4 regions of the Arthrobacter sp. YA7-1 genome follow, and region 1 is predicted to be linked to each of the others. Evidence: riboswitches for the same ligand, from Rfam matches in the RefSeq annotation. Region 1 holds a riboswitch; each other region holds the start of a gene.
The links. Region 1 has a riboswitch for S-adenosylmethionine ahead of metX (homoserine O-acetyltransferase MetX). Riboswitches for the same ligand answer to the same signal wherever they lie in the genome.
Positions count from the first base shown of each region.

Region 2: another riboswitch for S-adenosylmethionine. It lies ahead of OIT41_RS18240 (DUF1737 domain-containing protein); the one in region 1 lies ahead of metX (homoserine O-acetyltransferase MetX).
Region 3: another riboswitch for S-adenosylmethionine. It lies ahead of OIT41_RS13470 (aminotransferase class V-fold PLP-dependent enzyme); the one in region 1 lies ahead of metX (homoserine O-acetyltransferase MetX).
Region 4: another riboswitch for S-adenosylmethionine. It lies ahead of OIT41_RS04665 (hypothetical protein); the one in region 1 lies ahead of metX (homoserine O-acetyltransferase MetX).

Region 1 is NZ_CP110114.1:1,407,587-1,411,792, reverse strand. It holds gene OIT41_RS06545 (SGNH/GDSL hydrolase family protein) at 1-389, shown strand, start outside; gene OIT41_RS06540 (hypothetical protein) at 454-870, shown strand; gene metX (homoserine O-acetyltransferase MetX) at 889-2,010, opposite strand; SAM riboswitch class IV at 2,024-2,139, opposite strand; gene OIT41_RS06530 (bifunctional o-acetylhomoserine/o-acetylserine sulfhydrylase) at 2,300-3,616, opposite strand; gene OIT41_RS06525 (VOC family protein) at 3,863-4,206, shown strand, end outside.
Region 2 is NZ_CP110114.1:3,902,737-3,906,942, reverse strand. It holds gene OIT41_RS18250 (O-succinylhomoserine sulfhydrylase) at 1-1,200, opposite strand, end outside; gene OIT41_RS18245 (rhodanese-like domain-containing protein) at 1,201-1,611, opposite strand; gene OIT41_RS18240 (DUF1737 domain-containing protein) at 1,608-1,865, opposite strand; SAM riboswitch class IV at 1,876-1,988, opposite strand; gene OIT41_RS18235 (hypothetical protein) at 2,103-2,462, opposite strand; gene OIT41_RS18230 (Lrp/AsnC family transcriptional regulator) at 2,518-2,949, shown strand; gene OIT41_RS18225 (ornithine cyclodeaminase) at 3,110-4,141, shown strand.
Region 3 is NZ_CP110114.1:2,871,358-2,875,563, forward strand. It holds gene rsgA (ribosome small subunit-dependent GTPase A) at 1-441, shown strand, start outside; gene hisN (histidinol-phosphatase) at 501-1,313, shown strand; SAM riboswitch class IV at 1,473-1,585, shown strand; gene OIT41_RS13470 (aminotransferase class V-fold PLP-dependent enzyme) at 1,621-3,045, shown strand; gene OIT41_RS13475 (class I SAM-dependent methyltransferase) at 3,096-3,872, shown strand; gene OIT41_RS13480 (metal-dependent transcriptional regulator) at 3,902-4,206, shown strand, end outside.
Region 4 is NZ_CP110114.1:987,111-991,316, reverse strand. It holds gene OIT41_RS04675 (helix-turn-helix domain-containing protein) at 1-42, opposite strand, end outside; gene OIT41_RS04670 (sodium:solute symporter) at 346-1,878, shown strand; SAM riboswitch class IV at 1,964-2,083, shown strand; gene OIT41_RS04665 (hypothetical protein) at 2,098-2,418, shown strand; gene OIT41_RS04660 (hypothetical protein) at 2,456-2,644, opposite strand; gene OIT41_RS04655 (VIT1/CCC1 transporter family protein) at 2,912-4,090, shown strand; gene OIT41_RS04650 (matrixin family metalloprotease) at 4,194-4,206, shown strand, end outside.

The DNA.
Region 1 (4,206 bases):
TGGCCATCTACAACGAAAACCTCCGCACCGTGGCCGCCCGCCACGATGCCGTGGTGGCTGACATGTGGTCCTTGAGGCAGCTTTCCAACTCCCAGATGTGGGACGAAGACCGCCTCCATTTCTCGCCGCTCGGCCATCACACCATCGCCGCGATGGTCCTCGACTCACTGAATGTGCCGCACAACCTTGAACCGCTCTACCCCAAGCCGCTCCCCCAGCGCAGTTGGCGCCAAGCCAGGTCTGGCGACCTGGTCTGGGCACGCGAATATTTTGTCCCGTGGGTCATCCGCCGGATCAGGCACCGCTCCTCCGGTGACGGGATCCTGCCGAAACGCCCGACGCCGGGACCCGTCTTCGGTCCTGCTGACACCTTCCTGCCCGGGAGCTGAACGAACCGCGAGGTTAGTCACAGGGAGCGGGGCTAAGCTGGTGAAAGACAGGGAGGCCTCCGCCGTGAACAATTTGATCTTCTGGATCATCGTCTGCTCTTGGCTGATTCCCATGGGGATCCGCATGTACAACCGGTCGCGCCAGCGCAGGATCTTCCCTCCGCAGAATTACCCCGGGCAGCCCTATCCTCCGCAGAATTACCCTGGGCAGCCCTATCCTCCGCAGCACAACCCCGTCGGATACCCGGAGCAACCCCCGGTGGTCATCCCGGATGAGCCGCAACCCCCGATGGCGACGCCCGCGCGGCAGGCCGTTCCGCCGTCGTCGGCTACTCCGCAAGCGAGCGGCGCTCCCCAGCCGAACAGCGCGCCCCAAGGCTACCGTGCACGGAAACTGGCCGAGCTGGACCAGGAGTACAGCGACGGGAAAATCGCCATGGAGGATTACATGAAGCTCCGCCAGGAGATCATGAACGGCTGATTCAGCCGAAGAGGCGCGCTAGCCGAAGAATGCCTCGCGCAGTTGGGGGCCGAGCTGGCCGATCTCGGTGAGGAAACCGTCGTGCCCGATCGGCGCCTCGATGACATGAACCGGGACCTCTCCGGGCAAGGCCTTGGCAAGCTCGCGGGATTGCTCCGGGAAATAGAGCCGGTCCGAGTCCACCGAGGCCACGAAGAACGTCGCCGTGGCCACGGACAACGCGTCCTCCAACGAGCCCCGGCCGCGCGTGATGTCGTGGCTCATGAGCGCTTCGGTAATGGCGATGTAGCTATTGGCGTCGAAGCGCTGGACCAGCTTGCTCCCCTGGTGGTCCAGGTAGCTCTCCACTTGGTAGCGGCCCCGGTCCCCCAACGCGGCAGCCTGGAGGGGTGCCTCGCCGCCCTGGGCGTTCCGGCCGAAGCGGAAGTCCAGCTCGTCTGCCGAGCGATAGGTGATGTGGGCAATCCGCCGGGCAAGGGCCAGACCCGCTTCGGGGGCGGCCTGTCCGTAGTAGTCTCCGCCGTTGAAGTCGGCGTCCTGCCGGATGGCGAGCGTCTGGGCCTGTGCGAACGCGATCTGCTCGGCGGTGCTGTACGCCCCGATGGAGATCACGGCGCATCGCTTGACGCGGTCCGGATAGCCGACGGCCCATTCCAGTGCACGGGCACCGCCCATGGACCCGCCCACGACGGTGTGCCAGCTGTGGATCCCCAAGGCGTCGGCCAGCCTGGCCTCGGCCACCGTGCTGTCCCGCAGGGTCACGAGCGGGAAGCGGGAGCCCCACGGCTTGCCGTCAGGAGCGCTCGACGACGGCCCCGTGCTGCCGTAGCAGCCCCCCACAATGTTGACGGAGACCACGAAGTAGCGGTCCGTGTCGATGGTGGCGCCGGGACCCACAAGCTGCTCCCACCAGCCGTCTTCGTCGCTCTCGCCACGGGCCACATGGGTGCTGCCGGTCAATGCATGTTCCACGAGGACAGCGTTGGTAGCGTCTGCGTTGAGCCGCCCCCACGTCTCGTACGCAAGGACGACGTCCGGGAGGGAACCTCCGGCCTCCAGCTCGAGTCCGCCCACGGAAACATACTTGAGGGTTCCGTCCTGGGTACCGGAAAGGGGTATGGCTGTTGCAGCAATTGTCATTCGTTGACACCTCACATCGCGCTTGCCCGCCGCCAACACAGCGAAGGGCCAGGTCTTCACCCGGGGCACCCCACCGCGAATGGAGGGTTGCCGGCCAGCAAGCCGGGGCTGTCGCTGGCACTCATGACCTATAGGAAGAGTCTAGGAAAACCGGACCCCTTCTGACGAAGATTATGACATCTTTGTGACACTTGGCCGCGTTTTGTTCACGAAGGGGTGGCTGGGAAGGCTGGCCGGCGAAGATTCATCTTGCGTCGCCGGCCAGCCTCGTACGCCCTCCGGGCCCGTGCTAGGCGCTCTTGGCTGCCCGGAATCCCGACTCGAGGTCCGCGAGGATGTCGTCGATGTGCTCGATTCCGACGGACAGCCGCACCAGGCCAGGGGTCACTCCCGCAACGGCCTGCTGTTCCGGCGTCAGCTGGCTGTGCGTCGTCGACGCCGGGTGGATGACCAAGGACCGGACGTCGCCGATGTTGGCCACGTGCGAATGCAGTTCCAGGGCGTCCACGAAGCGCTTGCCCGCCTCGACCCCGCCGTTGATGGTGAAGGACACCACGGCGCCGGTGCCCCTGGGGCCGTACTTCCGGCCCCGTTCGAACCACGGGCTGGAAGGCAGCCCCGCGTACGCCACCGATTCGACGTCGTCGCGCCCTTCGAGCCATTGCGCCACCTTGGTGGCGTTGTCCACGTGGCGCTCCACCCGCAGGCTGAGGGTTTCGATTCCCTGGGAGATCAGGAAAGCGTTGAACGGGGAAACCGCCGAGCCGAGGTCGCGCAGGAGCTGGACCCGGGCTTTGAGGATGTAGGAGAGGTTCGCGCCGAGGGCCCCGTCCTTGCCGAGGTCGCGGGCATAGACCAGGCCGTTGTAGCTGGGGTCCGGGGTGTTGAAGCCGGGGAACCGCTCAGGGTCCTTGCCGAAATCGAAGTTGCCGGAGTCCACGATGACACCGGCAATGGCGGAGCCGTGCCCGCCCAGGTACTTGGTGGCCGAATGCACCACGATGTCCGCTCCCCACTCGATGGGCCGGATCAGGTAGGGCGTGGCGAGGGTGTTGTCCACGACGAGCGGGACTCCCGCCTCGTGCGCGATGCGGGAGACACCCTCGATGTCCAAGACGTCCTGCCGGGGGTTGGAGACGACTTCGGCGAAGAACAGCTTGGTGTTTGGCTGCACCGCGTCCCGCCAGTGGTCCAGGTTGTCCGGATCCTCGACGAAGGTGACCGAGATGCCGAATTTCTTCAGTGTATGGGCCAGCAGGTTGTACGTGCCGCCGTAGAGGCTCGGGCTGGCGACCACGTGGTCACCGGCCTCGGCCACGTTGAGGATGGCGAAGGTTTCCGCGGCCTGGCCGGAGCTCAGCAGGAGCGCAGCCAAGCCACCCTCCAAGCTCGCTATGCGCTGCTCCACGGCATCCTGCGTGGGGTTGCCGATCCGGGTGTAGATGGGCGCCAGTTCGGCCAGTGCAAAACGGTTGGCCGCGCTTTCCGCGCTGGGAAAGACGAACGAGGTGGTCTGGTAGATGGGGAGGGCGCGGGCGCCGGTGGCGGCGTCCGGCTCCTGGCCAGCGTGGATTTGGCGCGTTTCGAATGACCATCCTTGGGACATGCGGACTCCTGGTTGTCTGGGCTCTTGCCGTGCGTCAGCCTGCCGGGCCGAAGGGTTCAGCATGCCGGCGAGCGGTTGCCGCCAGTCTAGGGAGGGTATTGCGGGCTCCGGAAGCTTTGTGACGAACGCAGAAGTTTTCTGTCCCGGTGCGTCCTGAAGTGACCCTGAGCGGCCTTTTCGATACATCCCACCTTGGTTAGGCTTGACTTAGCTGAGAGCTCCATCACAAAGTGCCAAGATGAAGCCATGCGCATGGATCACGTCTCTTACGCTTGTGAACGAGATGGCCTGTTGGCCACCACCGAGCGGATTTCCGCAGCATTGGGAGTGGACGCGGTCCGGGGCGGAGTGCATCCGCGCTTTGGTACCCGGAACATGATCATTCCCCTTGCTGACCACAAATACCTGGAAGTTGTCGAGGTCCTGGACCACCCGGCCTCCGACAAGGCACCTTTTGGACAAGCTGTCCGTGCACGCTCCGCCGCAGGAGGTGGGTGGATGGGCTGGTGCGTCGCTGTGGACGACCTGAGCCCGTTCGAGCAGCGGCTCGGACGCGCCGCCGTCCCGGGCAACCGCAAGTTCCCGGATGG
Region 2 (4,206 bases), 1.7 Mb from region 1:
CTTGAGGGCCCGCTCGAGGTCCCCGATGAGGTCGTCCACATCCTCCAGCCCCACCGAAAGCCGCACGACGCCGTCGCTCAGGCCAATGGCTGCGCGGCCTTCCGGACCCATGGCGCGATGCGTGGTGGTGGCGGGGTGCGTGATGAGGGACTTGGAGTCGCCCAGGTTGTTCGAGATGTCGATGACGGCGAGCCCGTCCAGCAGCGCGAAGGCGGCCTCCTTCGCTGATCGCCCCGCGGAGGGGAGCAGCTCGAAAGTGAGCACCGTTCCGCCGGCCTTCATTTGCTTCGCGGCGAGCTCGTGCTGCGGGTGCGACTTCAGCAGCGGGTACTTGACCCAGCTGATGGCCGGTTGTGCCTCAAGCCATTCGGCGATCCGCAACGCAGATGCCGAGGAGTGGTTGACCCGCAGGGCCATCGTCTCCAGGCCTTTGGTCAGGACCCAGGCGTTGAACGCGGAAAGGGACGGCCCGGTGTGCCGCATGAGTTGCTTGACCGGCCCGTCGATGAACTCCTTGGTGCCCAGGATCGCGCCGCCCAGGACCCGTCCTTGGCCGTCGATGTGCTTGGTGCCGGAGTAGACAATCACGTCTGCGCCGAGATCGCCGCAGCGCTGCAGCAAGGGGGTGGCGAAGACGTTGTCGACGACGACCGTGGCGCCCGCCGCGTGGGCAAGCTCGCTCACCGCGGCAATGTCCACGATTTCCTGCATGGGGTTCGACGGCGACTCGAAGAACACCGCCGTTGTCGGCTCGGACAACGCGGCACGCCATTGGTCGAGGTCCGGCCCGTCGACGAAGACGGTCTCGACCCCCCAGCGCGGCAGGATCTCGTTGAGGATCACGAAGCAGGAACCGAAGAGCGAGCGGGCGGCAACCACGCGGTCACCAGCCGCCAGCAACGCACCGAGGGCGGTGAAGACAGCTGACATGCCCGACGCCGTCGCGAAGCACGCTTCGGTGCCCTCAAGCAGGCGGAGGCGCTCCTGGAAGGTGGCGACCGAAGGGTTGCCGTAACGGGAGTAGACGAAGCGTTCGTCCTCGCCTGTGAAGGCACGCTCGGCAGCCGCGGCGGACTGGTAGACGAAACCGGAGTTCAAGAAGACGGCTTCGGACGTTTCCTGGAAGTTGGTACGGTCAAGACCGCCGCGGACTGCCTGGGTGTCAGGGCTCCAGCTGGCGGCGTCAGGATTGAAAGTCACTTAGATATTCCCCAGGTTCGTCGGAAGTCCACGGTTTTTCCAGCCATTCACGGTTCGCTCGCCGTAGCGGTCCGGTTCGCCCTCAAAGCCCTCGAGGACGTTGTAGGCGGTGTATCCGGCCTGGGTTGCGGCGATCGCGGCCGCGATGGAGCGCTGGCCGGAGCGGCAGAGGAAGACGAGTTCCGTGCCGTCCCCCTCGGGAGCCTGTTGTGTCAGCTGTTCGATGAAGCGGGTGTTGGGGATGCCGCCGGCCAGGTTCCACTGGATGAACAAGGGATCGTTTTCGGTGGCTTTGGTGTCCGGGATCCCGATGTGTGCCCACTCGCCTTCGGTGCGGACGTCCACCAAGATGGCGCCCTGCTCGAGCTTGGCCCAGGCGTCGTGCGGGCTGAGGTCGCCTGCGTAGCTCATGCGTGGCCCTCGCCGTCGAACTCTTCATCAAGCTGATCCACCGCATTGGCGACGGCGGCATCCGCGCTCGCGATCGCCGCGGGCAGGACGATGGCTTGTGCCACAATCACGTCCTTGCCGTTGAAAGTCGCGGCCGGGCTGCCGTGCAACACGTATCCCTCTGCGAGGGCGGTGGAGATCCGCTCGCAGAATTCCTTGGTGTCAGGGCCCGTGATGAGACGGTAGGAGAGTTTTTCCTCGGTGGGTTCAGGCATTGGTGCTCCTCAGTCACGCTTGCAGTTCGAAAGTGTCGATACGCCGAGTAGTCACCTGAGGCACCCCGCCGGAGAGAGGGTTGCCGACCAGCAAGTCAGGGCTTCGCGCTGGTGCTCATTACTCAAGAAGAAAAATAACACCCACGACGGCGGCCCGCATCACCGGCCGTCGTCATGTTCCGTAACCGGGGGGCGGCCGGTGGGGAGCCGGCGGGTGGGGCCACGCTGGCGCGGACCCTAGGCTTCGGTTTCTGTAGGCAGCGGGTCCAGGCTTGCCTGGACCCGGGGTGAAACGGCATCAAAGCGCGATGCTACTCCTGTGGGGGAGTGATGAAACGTGGAACCTTGATGCTTCCGGATTTCCAGCAACTCGTGCACGGATATCCCGGTGGCCGTGGCGAGTGCGTGCAGCGAGAGGCTGTTGTGATGAGCCAGGGCAAAAACCACGCCAGACAGCGCTTCGAAACCTTCTGTCTCGTAGATTTCCTTTATCAAGTTGGACATGCCGTTCGCATCATCGATTGATCCCGCTGACGCACCGGTTGCCATGGCCGTCAGCGACCACGCAGCAGAGTCGGGGCTGATGTAGATGCTCATGTCGATACCCTACGGACTCAGGCCCACTTGGGGAATGGGCGATACGTTTATCTTTATGGCAGCACTCACCGACCTTGACCGCCAGCTCCTCTCCGCCCTCAGGGAGGACGGCCGGGCATCTGTCGCGAGCCTCGCGCGCCAGCTGGGCGTCGCCAGGGCCACCGTGAACAGCCGGCTCGAGCGCCTGGTCTCCTCCGGAACGATCGTTGGCTTCACCGCGAGGGTGCGCGACGAAGTCGATCCACTTGCGATCCGGGCTATTGCGCTCATTGCCGTGGAAGGAAGGTCGGCCGACAGGGTCATTCGCCAGCTGAGGGGGCTCCCCGAGATTTGGGCACTGCACACCACGAATGGCGGCTGGGACCTCGTGGCTGAGCTGCGCACGGAAAGCCTCAGCGACTTTGACCAAGTGCTGGGCAGGATCCGCGGGATCGAGGGGATCGTCAATAGCGAGACAAGCCTGCTGCTCAGCTCCGTCCTGCGGTAGCCGGTTGCTTGGCGGCGACAAACCTCATGAGCATTATGTTCGAAAGGACTCGTCATTTTGTGCATTTTTTCAATGAAAAGTACATACTTTGGCAATTGCGGATGCATATCGCCGCTCCGTAGCCTCATAGCAACAATGCTCATGAGGGAAAGGAGCGCACATGACGCGCTTTGTCGATGTCCGCAATATGGTCCGCTGGACGGCCGGGCGAGGCCCGGAAACCATCATTTCGGAGATGATTCAGTACTTGGAAGACGACTTCCGGCGATGGGAATCTTTTGACAAGACCCCGCGGGTGGCGAGTCACACCGCGTTTGGCGTCATCGAGCTGATGCCCACCAGTGACCAGGAAACATACGGCTTCAAGTACGTCAATGGACACCCTTCGAATCCAGCGCGCGGCTTCCAGACTGTGACAGCCTTCGGTGTCCTGTCCGATGTCCATAACGGCTACCCGACGTTCCTCGCGGAGATGACAGTGCTGACGGCGCTGCGGACGGCGGCCACGTCCGGCATGGTCGCCAAGAAACTTGCGCGCCCCGATGCACGGGTCATGGCGATGATCGGAACCGGAACCCAGTCGGAGTTCCAAGCGCTGGCCTTCCGGGCAGCCCTGGGCATCAACACTGTCAGGATCTGGGACACTGATCCGGCTGCGATGGAGAAGTTCGTCAGGAACATGGCTCCCCTCGGCTTCGACATCACCATCGCGGGCTCGGCGGCCCACGCAGTGGAAGACGCCGACGTCATCACCACGTGCACCGCGGACAAGGCCAACGCCACCATCCTGACTGCAGACCAGGTTTCTCCGGGCGTTCACATCAACGCGATCGGCGGCGATTGCCCAGGAAAGACCGAACTCGACGCTGCCATCCTGGACCTCGGCGACGTCTTTGTGGAATACGATCCCCAGACGCGGATTGAAGGCGAGATCCAGCAAATGTCCGCCGATTTTCCCGTCACCGAGTTCTGGCAAGTCCTTGGCGGTCATGCGCCGGGCCGGACCTCCAGGCACCAGATCACGGTATTCGATTCCGTGGGCTTCGCGATCGAGGACTTTTCCGCCTTGCGGTATCTCCGCGACGCCGTCGAGGGTTCGGAATTCTTCGAGGAGATCGACCTCGTCGCGAACCCCGACGACCCCAAGGACCTCTTCGGCTTGGTGCGCGCGCTCTCTCCGGTCGGATCCTGAGAAGCCCAACTGACTCGCATTTGTTGTCGTTTAGGGCGCTCTAAACGACAACAACTGCGAGTCAG
Region 3 (4,206 bases), 1.5 Mb from region 1:
ACCGTGCTCCTGGGCCATTCCGGCGTCGGGAAATCCACCATGGTGAATGCCCTGACCGGTGCCGAGCGCGCCACCGGCGGGGTCAACGCGGTGACGGGGCGCGGACGGCACACCTCGTCGTCTGCCCTTGCCCTGAAGCTCAGCGACGCCCCCGGCGGAAGCTGGATCATCGATACGCCCGGCATCCGTTCCTTCGGCCTCGCCCACGTGAACCCGGACCGCATCCTGCATGCCTTCCCGGACCTCGAACCCGGGACCGAAATGTGCGAGCGGGGCTGCAAGCACGATGCCAACGCTGTTCGGTGCGGGCTGGATTCGTGGGTCGCCGATGGCCACGCTGGCGAGTCGGGCCCGGCCCGTTTGGCATCGTTGCGCCGGCTCCTCGGCGCGGACCCGCGCATGGAAGCACAGGAAACCAAGGAACTGGGTACAGTCAACTAACTGCGCCGCTGCCGTCCTACCTCCCCGGCTCACCGGCGAAGAGACGGTAGTTTGGAACCATGACCCAACCCGATTCGAGCTACAACGACGACCTGCGGCTGGCACATGTCTTGGCCGACTCCGTCGATTCCCTGACAATGGAGCGGTTCAAGGCGCTGGACCTTCAGGTGGAGACCAAACCCGACCTGAGCCCAGTCACCGATGCCGACAAAGCCGCCGAGGAAGCGATCCGCGGGCAGCTTTCCCGTTCCCGCCCCCGTGACGCCGTCCTCGGGGAGGAATTCGGCAGCACGGGCCACGGCTCGAGGCGTTGGATCATCGATCCCATCGACGGGACCAAGAACTTCGTGCGTGGCGTACCCGTCTGGGCAACGCTGATCGCCCTCGTGGACGAGGGCGAGGTAGTGGTGGGGCTCGTGAGCGCTCCGGCGCTCGGCAAGCGTTGGTGGGCGGCCAAGGGCTCGGGCGCCTACATGGGCCGGTCGCTGGCCGCGGCCACCCGCTTGAAAGTTTCCAACGTGTCCCGGCTCGAAGACGCCTCGCTCTCCTACTCCGAGCTTTCCGAGTGGAAGCAGCACGGGAAGCTGGACAACTTCCTGGGCCTCGAGAACGATGTCTGGCGCAGCCGTGCGTACGGGGATTTCTGGTCCTACTGCCTCGTGGCCGAGGGCGCCGTGGACATCGCCGCCGAACCGGAACTCCAGGTCTACGACATGGCCGCCTTGGTGCCGATCGTGACCGAGGCCGGCGGACGCTTCACGTCCCTGGATGGCGCGGATGGCCCCTTCGGCGGAAACGCCGTCGCCACTAACTCGATCCTGCACTCCGAGGTCCTCAAGAGGCTCAACCCCGAACTCGACGACCTCCTCTAATCCGCCCATTCACTGAACAAACGACGGCGGACGCCCCCTTTCCGGGGCGTCCGCTGCTTTTTCTTCGGCGGAAGGCACATTTTTCGGGCGGTGTAACAATCCGCTTAACAATCGCGGTCACATTGGAACCGGCCTTGCCGGTGTCCTAATCTCTTTACAGGTCACGAGTGCCAGCGCGAAACCCCGGTTTGCTGGCCGGCAACCCTCCATCGCGGCGGGGTGCCCCGGGTGACGACCGGGCCGGTCCGGAACGGATGCGGCAAGCGCGGACCCCCTGCACGCAGGGGTCCCTCTTGAGTGAGGTCCCATGAGCACAGCCACAATTTCTTCCACGGCTCTTTCGCAGCACCATGATCCTGCGCAGCGGCACGGTGAGTCCCGGACTCCGGCATCGCGCCCATTGGCCGCCGTCACTGGAGCGGAGCTGCAGGCGCCCTTGATCCAGGGCGGCCAGATCCGCTACGCAAACCTCGACTACGGCGCTTCCGCGCCTGCACTGACCGTGGTCTCCGCATACCTCAACGAAATCCTGCCGTACTATGCGAGCGTCCACCGCGGCGCCGGCTATGCCTCGCAAATCAGCACCTCGGTCTACGAGAACGCCCGTAACATCGTCCGTGACTTCGTTGGCGGCAGGCCGGACGATTCCGTCATTTTCACGCGCAACACCACCGATTCCCTCAACCTGCTGGCGGGTTGCTTGCCGGTTGAGGACGGAAGGCATACCGGCGAAGTCCTGTACCTGGACATCGAGCACCACGCCAATCTGCTCCCATGGCAAGGTGTCCCCCATCGCAGCATCGTTGCCGCCGGAACATTGTCCGAGACTGTTGCCGCTGTCCGCACGGCACTCTCCCAGGGTGGCGTCAGCCTTCTGGCGGTCACCGGCGCGTCGAACGTGACCGGCGAGATCCTGCCCATCAAGGACCTCGCAGCCTTGGCCCACGAATTCGGGGCGCGGATCGTGGTGGACGCGGCGCAACTCGCCCCTCATCGCCGGATCGATATCGCCGCCGCGGAGGTGGACTACCTGGTCTTCTCGGGGCACAAGCTCTATGCACCGTTCGGTGCCGGCGTCCTGGTGGGGCGCCCCGACTGGCTCGACGCCGGCACACCGCACCTGGCAGGAGGCGGCGCCGTCCGCGAGGCACGCCTTGATTCCGTCAGCTGGGCCACGGGGCCGGCAAGGCACGAAGGGGGCTCTCCGAACGTGCTCGGCGCGGCCACCCTGGCCCGGGCCACACAGGTCATTGCCAGCCTCGACCACGAAGAATGGCACGCCCACGAGGCCGCCATCCGCTCGCACCTGGTCGAGGGCCTCAAGCAAATCGACGGCGTGACCGTGCACCAGATCTTCAGCGACACGGATCCCCAGGACACGATCGGCGTCGTGAACTTCTCGCTCCAGGGCTACGACGCCGGACTCGTCGCGGCCTATCTCGCGGCCGAGCACGGCATCGGCCTGCGGGACGGACGCTTTTGCGCCCACCCCCTGCTCAAGCGCCTTGGCCTTCCCTCCGGATCGCTGCGAGCCAGCTTCGGCGTGGGGTCGCGTTTGGAAGACGCCACCCGGCTCATCGCGGGCATCCAGGCCCTCAAAAGCAACGGCCTCGGCTGGGACTACGTGGTGGATGCCGGCCGTTGGGTGCCCGCGAACGATCACCGCAGCTACCCGGAGTGGGCTCCCAATACTCCCGGGACCGCAGGCGCCGCACCCTGCAGCACCGACTGATTGCGATAGATTCGTAGGGTATTTTTCCTGTCCTACGAAGGAGTCCCCGCGTGGCCCCGCGACCCAAAGGCACCTCAGCCGGCCCCAAGCTTTATGAGGAACGCCGACTCGAACTCGGTCGGAGTTTCCAGGACGGCGGAGAACACTATGAGCGGGTCCGACCGGGCTACCCGGCGGATTCAGCCGACTGGCTGCTGCCGGAGGGGGCTCGGGACGCGGCAGACATCGGCGCCGGCACCGGAAAGTTCACCTCGCTGCTCGTCGAGCGGGGGCTGGCGGTGTCGGCAGTGGACCCCTCCACGGACATGCTCACCCAACTGCGCAAAGCGTATCCACAGGTGATCGCCCTGGAGGGCACGGCAGAGGCAACCGGGCTGGCGGACTCAGCATTCGACGTCGTCAGCGTTGCCCAAGCCTGGCACTGGTGCGATCCGCTCGCCGCGAGCACTGAGATCGCCCGGATCCTTCGACCCCACGGCGTCATCGGCTTGATCTGGAACCAATTGGACACTTCGGTGCCCTGGGTCCATCGCCTGTCCCGCATCATGCATGCCGGCGATGTCCACAAACCGGACTTCCGGCCAGTGGTGGGCCCCGAGTTCACCGGCCTCGAAAACCACGTCACGCGCTGGGAGGATCCCTTGGCTCCGGCAGACATCCTCGAACTCGTGAAGTCGCGCAGCTATTATCTCAGGGCGAACGATGCCACCCGGGCGAAGGTCATGGGCAATCTCCGGTGGTATCTCTTCGAACATCTGGGCCATGCAGAGGACAAGGTCATCCCCCTGCCCTATCTCACGCAGAGCTGGCGGGCGCGCAAAGCCTGATGCCGCCGGCACACGATAGGCTTGGAACCGTGAAGACCAGTGCGCCCTCCTCCTCCATCGAGGACTACGTCAAGGTCATCTACTCCTTTACGGAGTGGCAGGACAAACCCATCACGTCCTCACAGCTCGCGCAGCGGCTCGGTGTCGCCAACTCCTCCGTCTCGGAGATGGTCCGCAAGCTCAAGGACCAAGGCCTGGTGGACCACCAGCCGTACAGCGCCATCACTTTGACCCCCCAAGGAATGCATCTTGCCCTGGGCATGGTCCGCCGGCACCGCCTGATCGAAACCTACCTGGTGAGGGAGTTGGGCTACAGCTGGGATGAAGTCCATGA
Region 4 (4,206 bases), 420 kb from region 1:
GGCAACAGGGACGTTGCTCGGTTCAACGGGGAGAGCCTTCATTCACGAACCTTTCAGGCCGTTTATGCGGCCCTGTCATTGCAGCAATAGTAGCCGGATCGCCGGCGTGGCAGGGCCTTTGGCTAGCTGGAGGAGTGCCGATGCGTCCGCTGGGCGAGACGGCATCTTGACTGTTACTCGCATCACTACGTATCCTCATAGGCAACAAGTGTTGTTTGTGAGGCATACATCACAGACTACTCTCCCCAATCACCAGCGCAGAGACCTTCCGCAACCCCGCACGAAACCCCGCGGACCGGCGTCGGAATCCCCCAGAGCTCTGCGCATCACTTTCAGGAGCCAACCGTGGACTCTTCGTTCATCAATATTGCGATCGTGGTGGTGTATTTGCTCGCCATGCTGGCCTTCGGCTGGTGGGGCAAGTCGCGCACCAAGAACAACAGCGACTTCCTGGTGGCAGGGCGCCGCCTCGGTCCGATGCTCTACACCGGTACCATGGCCGCCGTCGTCCTCGGTGGCGCATCGACGGTTGGCGGCGTCGGCCTCGGCTACAAGTTCGGCGTTTCCGGCATGTGGCTGGTGGTCGCGATCGGTTCGGGTGTCCTCCTCCTGAGCCTGCTGTTCGCCGGCACCATCCAGCGGTTGAAGATCTACACGGTTTCCCAGATGCTGAGCCTGCGTTACGGCCAGCGTGCCACGCAGACCTCCGGCATCGTCATGCTGGCCTACACCCTCATGCTGTGCGCCACGTCCACGGGCGCCTACGCCACCATCTTCGTTGTCCTCTTCGGCTGGGAGCGCTGGCTCGCCATCGCCGTCGGCGGCGCCATCGTCCTGGTCTACTCCACCATCGGCGGCATGTGGTCCATCACCCTCGCCGACCAGGTGCAGTTCATCATCAAGACCGTGGGCATCTTCTTCCTCATGCTCCCGTTCGTCCTCAACGCGGCAGGCGGTTTCGAAGGCATCCGTGCCCGTGTTGACGCCAGCTTCTTCCAGTTGGACGGCATCGGGGCTCAGACCATCATCACGTACTTCGTGGTCTACACCCTTGGCCTGCTGATCGGCCAGGACATCTGGCAGCGCGTCTTCACCGCCAAGACCCCCAAGGTGGCCCGATGGGGCGGCGCCACCGCCGGCATCTACTGCGTCCTGTACGGCGTGGCCGGCGCCCTGATCGGCCTGGCTGCCCGGGTGGCCCTGCCGAACATCGATGTCAAGGCCCTTGGCAAGGACGTCGTCTACGCCGAGGTAGCCACGCACATCCTGCCGATCGGCATCGGCGGCCTTGTCATGGCCGCAGCAGTCGCCGCCATGATGTCCACAGCGTCCGGAGCCCTCATCGCCGCGGCCACCGTTGCCCGCGCCGACGTGGTCCCGTTCGTGGCCAGCTGGTTCGGCAAGACGATCAACACCAACGACACCGAAAATCCCGAGCATGACGTCAAGGCCAACCGCTACTGGGTCCTTGGCCTGGGCATCGTTGCAGTGTTGATCTCCATGGCGGCGCAAGACGTCGTGGTGGCCCTGACCATCGCCTACGACATCCTGGTAGGTGGCCTGCTGGTTGCCATCCTGGGCGGCTTGGTCTGGAAGCGCGGCACGGGTATTGCCGCAGCCTGGTCCATGGCAGTCGGGTCTGTACTGACCCTTGCCTTGCTGATCGCCTACGCCACGGGAATCATCCCCAGCGAAGACGGCGTCTACGCAAACGATCCGATCTACTGGGGCCTCGGCGCCTCGTTCGCCGTCTATTTCGTGGTCTCCCTCCTCACGCCGCCCACCGAGCCGGCCGTCCGCGAAGCCTGGGAACGCCGCGTTGCCGGAACGGCCGCGGAGGAACTCCCGCTGGAGGCCCACCCGGTGGCCACCCACTAGGTTTCACAAAACCAGGTACGACGGCGGCGCCGCGCTTTCTCCTTCGAGAGGTGCGGCGCCGCCGTCGCATGTACAGTAGGAACAGCTTCAAGAGATGTGGCGCCAAGCTCCGACTTGCCACACGCCAACCCCATGTTCACGGGTGGTTCGGATGAAGAAGCGGCCCGGTTCGGACCAGAGACAACCGAACGGGCAAGAGCAACTCCATAGGAGAAGGCCATGCCTTTCGAAAACGGCGCCACCGCCACAGCCGACCGCACTATCCAGTCCAGCGCCCTCTTCTTGCCCCGCCCCCGTCGGGTGGACGAGTTCGTCCGGGTGATTCCCGGCGTCGACCTCTCCCAAGGCTCCATCACGTTCGTGGTGGACGGAAACCTGGAACGCTATTGGCATCATGAGCCGCGGCTCATCACCGAAGCACTCTCAAAAGCGGTTCAGCCCGCCCGCTGGTTCCCGGCCACACGGAAACTTACGCTCACGGTTGCGGCAACCGGGCACCGTGCGGGCGTGCAGAAGCACTTCATCCTGAGCGCGTTCTAGCAAGCGCTTTTTAGCGGCCAAGTTCAGCGAGTCGGCGCTATTCGATCTCTTCGGCCTCTCGGTGTTCCTCGGCGTCGAGCGGGACCACCCGTTCGTCGTCGTCCAGGACCTCGGATTCTTCCTCCCAGTCCTCGTCCACCTCCAGGTCTTCGCTGTAGTCATAGGCGGGATCGGCCTCGACCGTGGGACGGTCCGGGTGGCGGGCGTGGGTCTCGGTGCTGTCCATGGTGCAACCTCCGTTCGACGTGCCGCTGAGCCCATCGCACAGGCACGTGAGGCAGCCGATCCAACGCCACCCCGCCAATTCGTGGACCCTGTCCATCCATCCCAGCACTGCCCCCTGCGGCGGTCAAGGCCTCCGGCGAGCCTCCCGGTTTTTGAGGCGCGCCTAAAAAGTCCAGTGAGGATTGCCAGCCGAAAAACCGCGGAAATTGGCGATAAAGTGGAGCTGCAATGAGGCGATGAAGCCCGCCCCAGCAACCCAGGAGTCCCGGTGCACCCCCGCACAAAACCCTCGCATTCAGACAACTCGCATCCAGACAATCCGCAGGACTCAAGCAGTCCCTCCCAAGACGCAGCAGCCCCCAAGACTCCCCCGTCGTCGTCGGACATCAAGCGCTGGCGGCAGTACTTGGCCGACGAACGTGCCGAAGCCGCCGTGTACCGCCAACTGGCTCAGCGACGCGACGGCGAGGAGCGCGATATCCTTTTGGCCCTCGCAGAGGCCGAGGGCCGCCATGAGGCACACTGGCTCAAGCTCCTCGGCCAACACGCCGGCATGCCGAAGGCGGCCTCCGTTCGGAGCCAAATGCTCGGCTTCCTGGCCCGGAATTTCGGATCGGTGTTCGTGCTGGCCCTCGCCCAACGGGCTGAAGGACGCTCGCCGTACGCGAAGGATCCGGCAGCAACCCGCGCCATGGCGGCTGACGAACAGATCCACGAAGAAGTAGTCCGCGGCCTGGCGACCCGCGGCCGCAACAGGTTGTCCGGTACCTTCCGCGCTGCCGTCTTCGGCGCCAACGATGGCCTGGTCAGCAACCTTTCCCTCGTGATGGGCATGGCGGCCACCGGAGTTCCCGCAACCGTGGTCCTGTTCAGCGGCATCGCCGGACTGCTGGCGGGCGCACTGTCCATGGGAGCGGGCGAGTATGTCTCTGTCCGCTCCCAGCTCGAGCTCCTCAAGGCCACCCGCCCCACCCAGGCCACGCTGACCGCAGCCCCGGCCCTGGACATCGAGCACAATGAGCTGGTGCTGGTGTACCTAGCCAGGGGCATGTCCCGCGAATCCGCCGAACACCGGGCCGCCGAGCGCATGGGCCTCTACAGCTGCGACTGCGATCCAAGCCTTTCGCTCCACCCCGAAGTGGAAGAAACCGTCAATGAGCACGAGGCCGTTGGCTCCGCATGGGGCGCCGCGATCTCGAGCTTCTGCTTCTTCGCTTCGGGCGCCATCGTGCCCATCCTGCCGTTCATCTTCGGCATGACGGGCTTCTCGGCACTTGCCGTGGCCGGTACGCTGGTGGGCATCGCGCTTCTGTCGACGGGCGCCGTCGTCGGCTTGCTGTCCGGAACCTCGCCGCTGACCCGTGGTCTCCGGCAGCTCGCCATCGGACTCGGTGCGGCTGCGGCCACGTATGGGCTGGGCCTCGTCTTCGGCGCTGTCATCGGTTAGCAGCGCCGGCCCGCCAGGGCGGCGGGATCAAGGATTTGGGGGAGACTTGCATTCAAACTACGGGTACGACGGCGGCCCGCGGCCCAAGCGCGCCAGTACCGCGCTGGCGCTGTTCC